3 regions of the Streptomyces sp. NPDC039424 genome follow, and region 3 is predicted to be linked to each of the others. Evidence: riboswitches for the same ligand, from Rfam matches in the RefSeq annotation. Region 3 holds a riboswitch; each other region holds the start of a gene.
The links. Region 3 has a riboswitch for cyclic di-AMP ahead of ACZ7L0_RS04290 (M23 family metallopeptidase). Riboswitches for the same ligand answer to the same signal wherever they lie in the genome.

Region 1: another riboswitch for cyclic di-AMP. It lies ahead of ACZ7L0_RS34145 (transglycosylase SLT domain-containing protein); the one in region 3 lies ahead of ACZ7L0_RS04290 (M23 family metallopeptidase).
Region 2: another riboswitch for cyclic di-AMP. It lies ahead of ACZ7L0_RS14335 (M23 family metallopeptidase); the one in region 3 lies ahead of ACZ7L0_RS04290 (M23 family metallopeptidase).

What each region holds. Positions count from the first base shown of each region.
Region 1 covers NZ_JBVKAI010000019.1:7,511-12,646, reverse strand. The annotation lists gene ACZ7L0_RS34155 (NAD(P)-binding domain-containing protein) at 1-1,132, shown strand, start outside; gene ACZ7L0_RS34150 (HAD family hydrolase) at 1,327-2,133, shown strand; gene ACZ7L0_RS34145 (transglycosylase SLT domain-containing protein) at 2,163-2,651, opposite strand; cyclic di-AMP (ydaO/yuaA leader) riboswitch at 2,655-2,827, opposite strand; gene ACZ7L0_RS34140 (polyprenyl synthetase family protein) at 3,351-4,361, shown strand; gene ACZ7L0_RS34135 (LolA family protein) at 4,600-5,136, shown strand, end outside.
Region 2 covers NZ_JBVKAI010000005.1:19,273-24,408, reverse strand. The annotation lists gene ACZ7L0_RS14350 (MarR family winged helix-turn-helix transcriptional regulator) at 1-350, opposite strand, end outside; gene ACZ7L0_RS14345 (dihydrofolate reductase family protein) at 481-1,611, shown strand; tRNA gene ACZ7L0_RS14340 (tRNA-Met) at 1,704-1,777, shown strand; cyclic di-AMP (ydaO/yuaA leader) riboswitch at 2,014-2,182, shown strand; gene ACZ7L0_RS14335 (M23 family metallopeptidase) at 2,194-3,225, shown strand; gene ACZ7L0_RS14330 (aldo/keto reductase) at 3,334-4,278, shown strand; gene ACZ7L0_RS14325 (PrsW family intramembrane metalloprotease) at 4,327-5,136, opposite strand, start outside.
Region 3 covers NZ_JBVKAI010000001.1:935,870-941,005, forward strand. The annotation lists gene ACZ7L0_RS04275 (bifunctional acetate--CoA ligase family protein/GNAT family N-acetyltransferase) at 1-1,032, opposite strand, end outside; gene ACZ7L0_RS04280 (HPr family phosphocarrier protein) at 1,208-1,489, shown strand; gene ACZ7L0_RS04285 (GntR family transcriptional regulator) at 1,636-2,331, opposite strand; gene ACZ7L0_RS04290 (M23 family metallopeptidase) at 2,518-3,288, opposite strand; cyclic di-AMP (ydaO/yuaA leader) riboswitch at 3,302-3,462, opposite strand; gene ACZ7L0_RS04295 (M16 family metallopeptidase) at 3,677-5,065, opposite strand; gene ACZ7L0_RS04300 (M16 family metallopeptidase) at 5,062-5,136, opposite strand, start outside.

The DNA.
Region 1 (5,136 bases), on a different contig from region 3:
CGGCATCCCCGTACGCGTCTTCGGCGATCCCATGGTCAGCTGGCGCGACCACATGCCCGCCGGGATGTTCCTCAAATCGACCCCGGCGGCCTCCGACATCGACTGCCCGCAGCCCGGCCACACCCTCGTCGACTACTGCGACGCGGCGGGCATCCGCCGGCTGGTGACCGACGAGGACATCATCCCCGTGGAGACCTTCGTCGCCTACGGCGAGTGGTTCCAGCGGAAGCTGCTTCCCGACCTGGAGCGGGTGCGGGTGGTTTCCGTGGACCGTGGCACGGGCGGCGGCTTCGAACTGAAGCTGGACTCCGGGGAGTCGTTCACCGCCCGCGCGGTCGTGGTCGCCACCGGCCTGTCCGGGCTGGCCCACCTCCCGGCAGAGCTGGCGTCGGCGGCGCCGGACGGCCCCAGCCCCACCGGCCCGGTCTCCCACAGCTCCCAGCACCACGACCTGACCCGGTTCTCCGGCAGGGAGCTGATCGTCGTCGGCGCCGGCCAGTCCGCGCTGGAGACGGCGGCCCTGGCGGCGGAGGCGGGCGCGCGGGTGCGGGTGGTGTCGCGGGGCCGCGGCCGGGTCGCCTTCGGCGCCCCGCCCTGGCACCAGCCGAGGCTGCGCCCCGAGTCCCCCTTCGGCCGCGCCTGGTCCCTCTGGGCGCTGACCTACTACCCGCACCCCTACCGCTACCTCCCGGCCCGTACCCGCCACTACCTGGTCCGCCGCGTCCTCGGCCCGCTCGGCGCCTGGTGGCTGCGCGACCGCTTCGAGGACAAGGTCGAGGTGACGGAGGTCGAGCGGGTGGTCGGCGCGGACGCCTGCGACGGCAGCCCCGTCCTCACCGTCCGCGCCCCCGCCGGTCACACCATCCGGCTCCCCGCCGACCATGTGATCGCGGCCACCGGCTACCGCGTGGACCTCGCGGCCATGGACTTCCTCGGCCACGAACTGCGCACCCGGCTCGCCGTCAGCCGGGGCACGCCCCGCCTGGGCGCGGGATACGTCTCGTCCATCCCCGGCCTGTACTTCACCGGCCTTCCGGCGGCGTCGTCGTACGGCCCGGTGATGCGCTTCGTCTGCGGCACCGGGTTCGCCTCCCCCCGCCTGACGAAACACCTGGCGGCGGCCCACCACTGAGCCACCCTGCCCGGGCTCCGCCCACACCCAGGAAGGCCCGGGCCACCCCAGCCACCAGCCCGCTCGATGTCCTCACCGTCTCGGTCGCCAACGTGTTCAACCGCCCCCACACCACCATCAAGGAGCCCGCGGGCACCACTTGGGGCTGAGAACGGGGGTGAGTCGTGGGGGCGCGGGGTCCGTATTCTCTGATCATGGCCGCACCCCCCGCATATTCACTCGTCGCAACCGACCTCGACGGAACGCTCCTGCGCGGCGACGACACCCTCTCCGACCGCTCCCTCGCCGCCCTCGCGCGGGCCGGGGAAGCGGGGGCCCGGCACCTCGTGGTGACCGGGCGCCCGGCACCCCGGGTACGGCCGCTGCTGGACGACCTCGGTTGCACGGGGCTCGCGGTGTGCGGCCAGGGCGCGCAGGTGTACGACGCCGGAGCCGACCGCCTGCTCTGGTCGATCACCCTGGACCGGGAGCTGGCGGAGACCGCGCTCGGCAAGATCGAGGCCGAGGTGGGGGAGGTGTACGCGGCCGTCGACCAGGACGGTGTGGACGGGCTCACGCTCATCGAGCCCGGCTACCTGATGCCCCACCCGACGCTCCCCGCCGTACGGGTCGAGCGGCGCGCCGACCTGTGGCGCGAGCCGATCAGCAAGGTCCTGCTGCGCCATCACGCCCTGTCCGACGACGAGTTGGCGGCCACGGCCCGTTCGGTCGTGGGGTCGCTGGCGACGGTCACCATGTCGGGGCCCGGGACCGTCGAGCTCCAGCCGTGCGGGGTCACCAAGGCGACCGGGCTGGCGCTGGCCGCCGAGCATCTCGGGCTGAGCGCCGAACGGGCCGTCGCCTTCGGGGACATGCCCAACGACATCCCGATGTTCGACTGGGCCGCCCACGGTGTGGCGATGGCCAACGCCCACCCCGAACTGAAGGCGGTGGCCGACGAGATCACCACATCGAACGAGGACGACGGCATCGCCGTCGTCCTCGAAAGACTCTTCCCCTGACAGGGCCCTGAGGGGCCCTGCGGGTCAGGTCAGTACGCGCCGAACACGTTGTCGATCGAGCCGTAGCGGTGGGCGGCGTAGTTGCAGGCGGCCGTGATGTTCGCGACCGGGTCGTAGATGTTCCACGACGTACCGGCCACGTGGTAGGCGCGGAACGTCGGGTCGATGACCTGCAGCAGGCCCTTGGACGGGATGCCGGCGGCGGCGTTGGAGTCCCAGAGGTTGATGGCGTACTGGTTGCCCGACGACTCGCGGATCACGTTGCGGTAGATGCCGTAGTACGTACCCGGGATGCCCTTCTGGGCCATGACCGCGAGGGACTGGCGGATCCAGCCGTCGAGGTTGTTCGAGTACGTGACCGCGCCGGCGGTGGCCGCGGTGGGGGCGGTGGTGGGGGCCGCGGAGGCGCTGGTCGCGCCGATCAGCGGGAGGGCGAGCACGGCGGCGCCGGTGGTGGCGGCGGCGAGCTTGCGAGCGAGGCGGGCGAAGGGGGCACGGTGCTGAGCGGCAGCAGACATGGCGAAGTTCCTCTCCGTCGCCTGCGAGGTGAGCTGTCGGGTGCGGGCTGGGAGGTGCCCGGCCGTGCCGCCCGAAGGCGACACGACTTAACCCCGAGCCGTTCCGGGACGACGGATGCCGTCCGGACCGGCGACTTACCTGGTTCCCCCGCTCCTGCCGTACGCGAATGAGTTCGTCGAGTGGGTGCGATGGGCGGCGGCAGGATTCGGCGTTCCGCCCGGCGGACCGGAACGTATGCGAGAGCACATGTCCGGAACAAGTGCCAGATGCATACCTCGTCCTAGTTGACCTTGTTCTGGGGCGTATGAGGCACTTGATCCTTTGCGTCTGCCAAGCCTCAACTGGCCAGTGGTGAAAGGTGGAACACCGGGCGGGTCGGTGGGATGCGCCGAACCGGTGACGTGACCCAATTCACGGAATAGCAATAGCGGCAAATAGGGCATGAGGGACGCCGCATTGGGTAAGTGCATCGGGCGTGCAGGTGAGGGTCGATGAGGGTCGAGCTGCTCCAAGCGGCGCAGTCGCGTCGTACTTCCTGGTAAGTCGATAAATATCCACCCTTATCGACCGATCGAAAACATAACGGTGGGCGCCCTCGGTGATCGAAAGCTGACCGGATACGCTGACTCGAGTGAGGGCAGCGACCTATCGACAAACCGCGTAATCGCCAGCAGACACCAGCAGACAGGAGACCCCTCGTGACCGTCGTCGGGCCATTCGGGCTGAGCGTGCGGGACCAGGCTCTGGAAGCCGATGTCCAGGCCGGACTGGCGGCTGTCGAGGAGGGCCTGCTCGAAGCCACCAAGAGTGAGGTCCCCTTCATCACCGAGGCCGCGCAGCACCTCGTACGCGCGGGCGGGAAGCGGTTCCGGCCGCTGCTCGTGATGCTCGCGGCGCAGTTCGGGGACCCGTACGCGCCCGGGATCGTGCCCTCGGCCGTAGTCGTCGAGCTCACCCACCTCGCCACGCTGTACCACGACGACGTCATGGACGAGGCGGCCGTGCGCCGCGGGGTGGAGAGCGCGAACACCCGCTGGGGCAACTCGGTCGCCGTCCTCACCGGCGACTTCCTCTTCGCCCGCGCCTCGCAGATCCTCGCCGACCTCGGCCCCGAGGCCGTACGGGTGCAGGCCGTGGCGTTCGAGCGGCTGGTCACCGGGCAGATCCTGGAGACGGCCGGGCCGCAGGACGGCCGGGACCCGGTCGAGCACTACCTGGACGTGCTCGGCGGCAAGACCGGCTCGCTGGTGGCGGTCTCCTGCCGCTTCGGCGCGATGATGTCCGGGGCCGACGAGACCGTGGTCGACGTGCTGACCCAGTACGGCGAGCGGCTCGGCGTCGCCTTCCAGCTCGCGGACGACGTGCTGGACATCGCCTCCGACTCCCACGAGTCCGGCAAGACCCCCGGGACCGACCTGCGCGAGGGCATCCCCACCCTGCCCGTGCTGCGCCTCAGGGAGCGGGCGGCACGGCTGGGACTGCCCGAGGACATCGCCCTGTGCGACCTCCTCGACTCCGACCTCACCGACGACGCCCGGCACGCCGAGGCCCTGGCCGGCCTGCGCGCCCACCCGGCGCTGGAGCAGGCTCGCCGCGACACCGTGCGGTACGCGGAGGACGCCCGGGCGGCGCTGGCCCCGCTGCGCGAGTGCGACGCCAAGGCCGCGCTCATCCAGCTCTGCGACGCGGTGGTCCACCGGGCGGGCTAGCCACCCCCGTGCCGGTCCCCCCGCCCCGTCCCCTACGGGTCGGTGGAGCTTCCGCCCCTCCGTGTCATACCGCAGGCGTACGTGGAGTTGGCTCCCGGGTCTGACGATTCCTCACGGCCGATTTGGTCAGATGGAAACCACGGAAATCACCACTCCTCACCGATTCGGGTGAGAATGGCGGCACAAGGGTGGGACGAGTGTGAGGACAGCCGCCGCCGACGACGGAGGTAAGGCACACATGGCACCGTACGAATCCGACGAGAGCACGCACGCCGCGGAGGCCGAGGACCCGCGCGCCGGACGCCGCAGGGCGGCCCGGTACGCCGTCCCGGTCGCGGTGGTGGGCGTGGCGGCGGCGACGATCGGGCTGGTCCCGGCACTCGCCGACTCCGGGGACCCCGACCTGCCGAAGATCAGCGCACAGCAGCTCATCGAAAAGATCGCCAAGTCCGACGTGCAGCAGCTGTCCGGCACGGTGAAGGTCAGCACCGACCTGGGCCTGCCGGACCTGGGCGGCCTGGAGAGCGGCCTGCTGTCCGGCGCGGCCCAGGGCGGCGACGGATCGTCGGCGGACCCGACGTCCAAGCTCACCGAGCTGCTCTCGGGCACCCACACCCTGCGCGTGGCGGCCGACGGACCGGACCGGCAGAAGGTCTCGCTGATCGAGCGCGCCGCCGAGTACAGCCTCATACACGACGGCAAGGACGTGTGGGGCTACGACAGCAAGTCCAACGAGGTGTACCACGGCACCGCCGAGCAGAGCGGCAAGGAGCGG
Region 2 (5,136 bases), on a different contig from region 3:
TGGCCGGGCGCCGCACGCTCCAGTACGGCCATCCCCTCGTCGGTGAGGGCGGCGACACTGCCCCGCTTGTCCCACCGGCAGCTCTCGCGGCGCACCAGCCCGTCCTTCTCCAGCCGGGTCACCGCGTAGGTCAGGCGGCTGCGGGTGATCTTCAGTGCCTCGGCGAGTTCGGTCATACGCAGGCGGTGTTCCGGTGTCTCGGACAGGGTGGCCAGGATGGAGTAGTAAAGATGCGGCATGCCCGCGTCCTGCTGGAGCTGCCGGTCCAGCGCGTCCTCCAGGAGATGCGTCGCGGCCACGTACGCGCGCCAGGCGCGCTGCTCCTCGGGGGTGAGCCAGCGGGTCGTCATGCGGCCAGTGTAGGTTTGTTTCAAACTTGAACCAAGAGCCATGTCCGTCGGCCTGCCACCTGGCGGCTTTCTGTCCACCTTCCGCCCGCCTTCTGCCCGCCTTCGTCCGTCCTCGGAAGAGAGTGCGTCGATGCCCCGTCCGTACGTCCTGCTGTCCGCCGCCGTCTCCCTCGACGGCTACCTCGACGACACCGGCCCCGACCGGCTGCTGCTCTCCAGCCCGGCCGACTTCGACCGGGTCGACGAGGTACGGGCGTCCGTGGACGCGATCCTGGTCGGCGCCGGCACCATCCGCGCCGACAATCCGCGGCTGCTGGTCAACTCGCCCGAGCGGCGGGCGGCCAGGCTCGCCGCAGGGCAGGCCGAGTACCCCCTCAAGGTCACCGTCAGCGGCTCCGGCGACCTGGACCCGGACGCGAACTTCTGGCACACGGGCGGCGAGAAGGTCCTCTACACGACCGACGAGGGCGCCGAGCGGGCCCGCGCACGGCGCCTCGCGACCGACGTCGTCCCGCTGGGCGCCGACCTCGACTGGCCGGCCGTACTCGATCATCTGTACGCGGTGCGCGGGGTGCGGCGCCTGATGGTCGAGGGCGGCGGAACCATCCACACGCAGCTGCTGCGGCAGGGCCTGGCCGACGAGCTGCACCTGGTCCTGGCCCCCCTGCTCGTCGGCGACCCGGCCGCGCCCCGCCTCTTCGGGCCCGGGGGCTACCAGGCCGGACGGCTGCGGCTGCTGGAGGCGCGGCGCATCGAGGACGTCGTCCTGATGCGCTACGAGCCCACCGCGCCCGGCACCGGCGCCGCGGCCGCCGCTGCCGACCGCCACTGGCTGCGGATCGCCTGCGAGCTGGCGGCGCTGTGCCCGCCCTCCGAGACGGCGTTCAGCGTGGGGGCGGTGGTGGTGGCCGCCGACGGGACGGAGCTCGCGCGCGGTCACTCGCGGGAGGGGGGCGATCCCGTGGTCCACGCGGAGGAGGCGGCGCTGGCCAAGATCCCGGCCGGCGACCCCCGGCTGGCCGACGCCACGGTGTACAGCAGCCTCGAACCGTGCGCCCGCCGGACCTCCCGGCCCGCGCCGTGCGCCCGGCTGATCCTCGACGCGGGAGTACGCAGAGTGGTCACGGCATGGCGGGAGCCGGACACGTTCGTCGCCGGGGCCGACGGGAGCGGGCTGCTGGCGGCCGGCGGCGTGGACGTGGTCGTCCTGCCGGAGTACGAGGCCGCGGCGAAGGAGCCGAACCGGCACCTGCCGAGCTGACCGCGAGCACGTGCGGGCACGGGCGGAAAACCGCAGGTCGAAAACCCGTGTACGAGCTGTCCTGCGCATGGCGTACACTGGAGTCACAACGACGCGGGGTGGAGCAGCTCGGTAGCTCGCTGGGCTCATAACCCAGAGGTCGCAGGTTCAAATCCTGTCCCCGCTACTGAAGGCTCAGGGCCGGGATCCAGTACATGGATCCCGGCCCTGAGTGTTTTCCCCCGGCGGCCTCCGCCCCCTGGCGCGCGAAGCAGTCAACTCGCCCGGTTTTCACCGGTGATGGCCGGTAAGGTCCCCTGTGAAAACGTTAATGATCAAGTGGAACAGCTTGGAAACTGACAGGTAGGTCTATTAACGTTCGATAACGCAGCGCGGTCGTCCCAGCCGTCACCCGAGACGGCTCCGTGCGCACTGCCGAATCCCGCGAGGGAACCGGGGAACCACCACCTTGGGGTGAATCACGCGTACACCATCGTGAACTCACGTTGAGTCCACGAGAGATATACGCGCGTAGGAGACCTTCCCGCTCCGAACCCGTCAGCTAACCCGGTAGGCGATACGGAAGGAAAGGAGCACGCCCGCGTGGCGTCAAACCGGCCTGCCCCCACCGCCCCGTTCGTGCCGAGCCAGCGCACCGAGACCTTCGGCTACGGCGAGTACCGCACCGACGAGGGCCCCTGGGAGGAGTGGAACCCCACCGAGGAGTCCCTCCCCCCGGTACGCGGCCGGCACCGCGTCAGCAAGCAGCGCGGCGGCGGACTCGCCCGCAGCTCCACCGTCCTCGGCGTCGGTGTCATAGCCGCCGTCGGCGCGGGCGGTATGGCCAGCGCCAACACCGGCAAGCCGCCGGTCTCCATCTCCCTGCCCGACATGGCGTCCGTCAGCTCCCTGCTGAGCGACGACGCCGGCGGCGCCAAGGCCGAGGCGGCCACCCTGACCCACGTCGGCGTGGCCTCCGCCGGCACCGACGAGGGCACCACCGACGCCGGCGAGGCACTGCGCAGCCGGATCATGGCCCAGGCCGAGCTGCAGCAGAGCCAGGTCGCCGGCAAGGCCACCGCCCGCGCCATGGCCGCCGCCGAGAAGCAGTCCGCCGAGGCGGCCGCCAAGGCGGAGAAGGAGGCCGCCGCCAAGGCCGCCGCCGCCAAGGAGAAGGCGGAGGACGCCGCCGAGAAGCAGGCCGAGGCCGACCGCCTCGCCAAGCTGGCCAAGCAGTACACGCTGCCGACCTCCTCGTACACGATCACCTCGACCTTCGGCCAGGCCGGCGCCATGTGGTCCTCCGGGTACCACACCGGCCTCGACTTCGCCGCGCCGACCGGCACGCTGATCAAGGCCGTCCACAGCGGCACGATCACCGAGGCGGGCTGGGCCGGTTCCTACGGCTACCGCACGATCCTCACCCTCGACGACGGCACCGAGCTGTGGTTCTGCCACCAGTCCTCGATCAACGTCAAGGCCGGTCAGAAGGTCGGCACCGGTGAGGTCATCGGCCGCGTCGGCGCCACCGGCAACGTCACCGGCCCGCACCTCCACCTCGAGGTCCACCCCGGCGGCCAGCCCACCGGCATCGACCCGATGGCGTGGCTGCGCGGCAAGGGCCTCACCCCCTGACCCCCACCTCCGGTCCCTGGCGGCCTTGACGACAACCCCCCGACGTCAGGGCTGCCGGTTTCCCCGTATGCGGAATGCCTGCCACCGGTTCGGTCGTTGAATCAAGGCATGACTTCTCCCCGCAAACTCGGCTCCTCCGACCTCCAGGTCTTCCCGCTCTCCCTCGGCGGCAACGTCTTCGGCTGGACCGCCGACCAGGCGCAGTCCTTCGCCGTCCTCGACGCCTACGCGGCGGCCGGCGGCAACTTCCTCGACACCGCCGACTCCTACTCGGCGTGGGTCGAGGGCAACGAGGGCGGCGAGTCCGAGACCATCATCGGCAACTGGGTGAAGGCCCGCGGCAACCGCTCCGACGTCGTCATCGCCACCAAGGTCAGCCAGCACCCCAAGTACCCGGGTCTGACCGCCGACAACATCAGGGCCGCGGCCGACGCCTCCCTGCGCCGCCTCGGCACCGATCACATCGACCTGTACTACACCCACTTCGACAAGACCGAAGTCCCCGTCGAGGAGATCATCGGGGCGCTCGACGGGCTGGTCCGGGCGGGCAAGGTCCGGCACATCGCCGCCTCCAACATCACGCCGGAGCGACTCCAGGAGTCCCTGGACTTCTCCGAGTGCGAGGGCTTCGCCCGGTACGTGGCGCTCCAGCCGCACTACAACCTCGTCTCGCGCGACACCTACGAGGGCCCCCTGCGCGACGTCGCCACCCGCGCCGGCCTCGCGGTCGTCCCCTACTTCTCCCTCGCCTCCGGCTTCCTCACGGGCAAATACCGCCCCGGTACGACCGTGGACAGCACCCGGGCGGCCGGTGCCGCCAAGCACCTGGAGTCCGAGCGCGGCAGGCGGGTCCTCGCCGCCCTGGACGAGATCGCCGCCGCGCACGCCGTCCCGGTCGCCACCGTGGCCCTCGCCTGGCTCGCCGCCCAGCCGACGGTCGCCGCCCCCCTCGCCTCGGCCCGCACGGTGGACCAGCTGCCGGCCCTGCTCGGGGTGGCGGAGCTGGAGCTCACCCAGGAGGAGCTGAAGAGGCTCACCGAGGCGTCGGCGTAGGACCAGGCCCTAGGCCGTGTCCGCAAAGTCCCGCCTGCCCCGCGACGCCTAGGTTCGGTACGGGTTGTACGCCGGATGGGCGACGTAGGGATACCCGTACCCGGACCCGTATCCGTACGCGCCCTGCACCCCGTACACCGGCCAGGGCGCCGGGACCACCGGTGCCGACGTCCGCGCCGCGTACTCCAGCGCGGGCCGCGCCACCTGCCGGCGGCTCCACAGCTCGTGCAGCAACTCCTGCTCCCGTACGACGAAGTCGGCGCCCGCCCGCCCGCGCCGCCCCCGGTGCCGCAGGAACGCCAGGGACGTCGCATAGGCCTCGTACTGCTCCACGGCGCGTGCCGCGGGCCTGCCGAGGTGGTGGCGGGCGTAGTCGCGGGCCAGCCGCCGCGCCCGCATCGAGCCCAGCGCGAACGGCTCGCCCGGACCCAGCCACCCGGCGAGGACATAGGCCGGCAGCTCCTCGCGCACGGTCCGCAGCTCGCGCTGCCGCGTCCAGATCACCAGCCAGGTCAGCAGGCCGAACGCGGGCACCATGAAGGTCCCGTACACGGCGAAGAAGCCGTACTCGCCGAAGGTCGAGGAGCCGTTCCAGAACGCGTGCATGCTCATCGCGAGCAGCAGCCCGCCGAGCGGCACCAGGACGCGCCGCACGTGCTGCCGGTCGGCCGAGAGCGCGGCGATGCCGAAGCCGATGCCGGTCAGGACGGTGAACAGCGGGTGCGCGAACGGGGACATGATGACGCGCACGAAGAAGGTCGCTGCGGTGACGGAGGCGATGCCGCGGTCGCCGCTGAGCTGGTCGGTACCGAAGGCGGTTCCGAGGTAGAGGATGTTCTCGGTGAAGGCGAACCCGGT
Region 3 (5,136 bases):
GATCCCGAAGGCGTTCGGCCCGATGATCCGCATGCCGTAGGTGCGCGCCTGCCGCACGAGTGCGCGCTGCCGCTCGCGCCCCTCGGGCCCGGCCTCCGCGTACCCGGCGGAGACCACCACGAGCCCCTGCACCCCGTGCTCGCCGCACTCGGCGACCGCCTCGGGCACGCGCTCGGCGGGCAGGGCGACGACGGCCAGGTCCACGGGGCCGTCGATGTCCCGCACCGAGCGGTGCGCGGGCACCTGGTCGATCTCCTTCAGGTCCTCGGGGAAGGCCTTGTTCACGGCGTGGAGGGTGCCGGTGAAGCCGGCGTCCCTGATGTTGCCGAGGATGCCGCGTCCCACGCCCCCGGGCGTGCGGCCGACGCCGACCACGGCGACCGAGCCCGGGACCAGCAGCCGCCGTACCGACCGGGCCTCGGCGCGCTGTTCCCGCGCGCGCTGCACGGCGAGCGAGCGGTCGGTGGGTTCGAGGTCGAACTCCAGGCGTACGACGCCGTCCTCGAAGCTGCGCTGCTGGGTGTACCCGGCGTCGGTGAACACCTTGATCATCTTGCTGTTGGCGGGGAGCACCTCGGCGGCGAAGCGGCGGATGCCGCGCTCGCGGGCGACGGCCGCGACGTGTTCGAGGAGGGCGGAGGCGACCCCGCGGCCCTGGTGGGCGTCCTGCACGAGGAAGGCGACCTCGGCCTCGTCGGCGGGTGCGGAGGCGGGCATGCCGTCGGTGCCGATGCGGTCATAGCGTACGGTGGCGATGAACTCGCCGCCGATGGTGGCCGCGAGTCCCACCCGGTCCACAAAGTCGTGGTGCGTGAAGCGGTGGACGTCCTTGGCGGACAGGCGCGGGTAGGGCGCGAAGAAGCGGTAGTACTTCGACTCGTCCGAGACCTGTTCGTAGAAGCTGACCAGCCGGTCGGCGTCATCAACGGTGATGGGCCGGATGCGCGCGGTGCCGCCGTCGCGCAGCACCACGTCCGCCTCCCAGTGGGCGGGGTACTTGTGCCGGTCCTGCCGGTCCGCCGGGGTCTGCATGGGCCCCAGAGTACGGCTCGCGTCCGACAACGGCGCGAGGCAGTCTGTGGAGGACGACGTCGGGTCGAGGCCGCGATCCGACGACACACCCGGACGGGACGAAGGACCTTCCGGGGATGCTTCACGATATGGGAAACTGGTCTAGACAACTTTGAGAACTGAAGGGCAGCAACACATGGCTGAGCGCCGCGTCAACGTCGGCTGGGCCGAGGGCCTCCACGCCCGCCCCGCCTCCATCTTCGTCCGAGCCGCCACGGCCGCAGGCGTGCCGGTGACGATCGCCAAGGCCGGCGGCACTCCGGTCAACGCGGCCTCCATGCTGGCCGTCCTCGGCCTCGGCGCCCAGGGCGGCGAGGAGATCGTCCTCGCCTCCGACGCCGAGGGTGCGGACGCCGCCCTGGACCGTCTGGCGAAGCTGGTCTCCGAGGGGCTCGAGGAACTGCCCGAGACCGTCTGAGCGTCAGCGCGCCGAACAGCGGAGCCGCGCCTGCCCTTTCGGGCGGCGCGGCTCCGCCGTTTTTCGGGAAATTCTGGGGGCGCGGAAATTCGGGCAGCAGAAATACACCGCCGCCGAATTACTCCTCTTTGTATACGGCGCCCGTGTTAATGCCGCACGCCCGACATGTTTACGGGGTGTTGCGAAGTCCTCACACGTTCCGGGCGGTCCGCGCCGCCGGTGAAGCGCAGCCGGTGCGCGGCCGTGGCGCGCTCCGTGTGCAGCGCCGTGATCGTCCGCGCGCGCTCGCCGTCGCCGCGCGCCACCGCGTCCACGATGGCGCCGTGCTCGGCCCAGGACTCCACCGGGCTGGCGGGGGCCTCCACCGCGTACATCCAAGCGATCTTGTGCCGCAACTGGGTGAGCACGGAGGTCAGGGCCTGGCTGCCGGAGGCCTGCGCGAGCGTCTCGTGGAACCAGCCGCCCAGGGAGCGCAGGTCCTCGCTGTTGCCCCGGCGGGCCCGCTCCTGGCCCAGCCTGACCAGGCCCCGCAGCACCTTGAGATGCGCCTCGGTACGCCGCTGGGCGGCCCGGGCGGCGCCGAGCGGCTCCATCAGCATGCGCATCTCCAGCAGGTCGGCGGCCTCCTGCTCGGTCGGTTCGGCGACGCACGCGCCCGCGTGCCGCCGGGTCACCACGAAGCCCTCGGCCTCCAGGGTGCGCAGGGCCTCGCGGACGGGGACGCGCGAGACGCCGTAGCGGCGCGCGAGAAGCTCCTCGGTGAGGCGGCTGCCGCGCTCGTAGACACCGGCGACGATGTCGTCCCGGATCGCCGTGCAAACCGAGTGCGCCGGAATACGCATGACCGACCTCCGCCTTAATCCCCGTGAAACGTCGACGATGGACGTGTGTTCCGTGACTCTATTGCAATGAGCGGGAATTTCCGATGGCGGGCCGGAATCCATGGATATTTTTTGGACAGCGGGACATCCGAAACCGCGAAAGCCCCGGCGCGCGGCCGGGGCTTCCTACGGGTGCGCGGTGCTTCGTCAGACGTTCACGCCGTGCTTGCGGAGGTAGGAGACGGGGTCGACGTCGGAGCCGTACTCCGGGGTGGTGCGGGCCTCGAAGTGCAGGTGCGGCCCGGTGACGTTGCCGGTGGCGCCGGACAGGCCGATCTGCTGGCCCGGGGTGACCTTCTGGCCCACCGAGACGCCGATCGACGACAGGTGGCCGTACTGGGTGTACATGCCGTCGGCCATCTTGATCACGATCTGGTTGCCGTACGCCCCGCCCCAGCCGGTGGACACCACGGTGCCGGAGCCGACCGCGTGCACGGTGGTGCCGCTCGCGGCGTGGAAGTCGATACCGGTGTGGGAGCCGGAGGACCACAGGGAACTGCTGGCCTCGTAGCCGGTGGAGACGTAGGAGCCGGCGATCGGCGCCGTGAAGGCGTTCAGCCGCTCGCGCTCGGCCGCGCGGGCCGCCCGCGCCTTGGCCTCCACCGCCGCCTCGCGCGCCTTCTTCGCCTGCTCGGCGGCCTTCTTGCGCGCGGCCTCCTCGGCCGCCTTCAGCTCGGCGGCCTCCTTCTGGGCGGCGGCCTGGGCGTCGATGTGCTCGGGGATCGACTCGCTGATGGTGATGACCGGGGTGAGGGCGGTCTGCTCGGGCGCGGGCTCGGGCTCCGCGGCGAGCGCCGGGGCGGCGAGGGTGCCGATGGCGCCGGTGGTGGCGAGGGCGGCGACGCCCGCCGCACGGGCGGTGGTGCGGTGCATCCGGCTGGGACGACGGTGCTTCCCGGTGGCGCGGGTGAACGCCATGAAGTGGCTGATCCTTTCCTTCCTTCTCGCCTACCGGGTTAGCTGACGGGTTCGGAGCAGGAAGGTCTCCTACGGACCCCCTCGCTGGGCGCGCGGGCGTCCGATTCACCCCAGGGACGGTGGGTCCCCGGCTCCCCTGGCTCGCGCCGTACGGGGACTCGGCGATGACTGCCCGGTGCCGCGGATGCGGCGCGGTGCCTGACGGACAGCCCGCATGACGCTAAGCGGGACGGCTTTCAATCCTCAAACGGATCACGGCTTTTGTAGTGCATCCCACAGGGCAGACGGGCAACCTCTGCCCCAATTCGGACATCCCGCAGGGGGACATGGGAAACCAGAGGGGCCCTGGTGATCCCGTCGGTCACCAGGGCCCCACGCGCGCGTGCCGCTACTCGGCGGACACCACGGACACTTCACCGATGCCGAGGGCCTCGACCGGCTCCTTGATCTGGGCCGCGTCCCCGACCAGGATCGTCACCAGACGGTCGACCGGGAAGGCGTTCACGACCGCCGCGGTGGCCTCCACCGTGCCGGTCGCGGCGAGCTGCTGGTACAGCGTCGCCTGGTAGTCGTCGGGCAGGTACTGCTCGACCTGGTCGGCCAGCGTGCTCGCCACGGCCGCCGCCGTCTCGTACTTCAGCGGCGCCACCCCGACGAGGTTCTGCACGGCCACGTCGCGCTCGGCGTCGGTGAGGCCCTGCGCGGCCAGCGTGCGCAGCACCGCCCACAGGTCGCCCAGCGCCGGGCCGGTGTTCGGGGTGTCCACGGAGCCGCTGATGGCGAGCATCGAGGCGCCGTTGCCCTCGGGGCCGGACCGGAGGACCTGCCCGAACGAGCGCACGCCGTAGGTGTAGCCCTTCTCCTCGCGCAGGACGCGGTCCAGGCGGGAGGTGAGGGTGCCGCCGAGGCAGTAGGTGCCGAGCACCTGGGCGGGCCACACCCGGTCGTGCCGGTCGGAGCCGACCCGGCCGATGAGCAGCTGCGTCTGGACGGCGCCCGGGCGGTCGACGATGACGACGCGTCCGGTGTCGTCGGCGGTCACCGGCGGCACCGGCCGGGGCTGGGCCGCGGAGCCCTTCCAGGCGCCCAGGGTGTCACCGAGCAGCGCGTCCAGGTCGATGCCGGTGAGGTCGCCGACCACCACGGCGGTGGCGGTGGCGGGCCGCACGTGCCGCTCGTAGAAGGCGCGTACGGCCGCCGAGTCGATCTTGGCGACCGTGTCCTCGGTGCCCTGGCGCGGCCGGGACATCCGCGAGGTCGCCGGGAAGAGCTGCCTGGACAGCTCCTTGGCGGCGCGGCGGGAGGGGTTGGCCAGCTCGTGCGGGATCTCGTCGAGGCGGTTGCGCACCAGCCGCTCGACCTCGCTGTCGGCGAACGCCGGCGCCCTGAGGGCGTCGGCGAGCAGGCCGAGGGCCTTGCCGAGCCGGGAGGCCGGGACCTCCAGGCTGATGCGCACCCCGGGGTGGTCGGCGTGCGCGTCGAGGGTGGCGCCGCAGCGCTCCAGTTCGGCGGCGAACTCCTCGGCGGAGTGCTTGTCGGTGCCCTCGGAGAAGGCGCGCGCCATGATCGTGGCGACGCCGTCGAAACCGGCCGGTTCGGCGTCCAGGGGGGCGTCCAGGAGCACCTCGACGGCGACGACCTGCTGGCCGGGGCGGTGGCAGCGCAGCAGGGTCAGGCCGTTGTCGAGCGCGCCGCGCTCCGGGGCCGGGAACGCCCAGGGCCTGGCCTCGCCCGCCCGGGGCTGCGGGTGGAACTCCATCGCGGTGAGCTCGCTCACTTGGCCGCCTCCTCGTTCTCGTCGCCGGCTTCCACGGTGGCCTCGGCCTCCGGGTCTTCGGGGGGATCGGC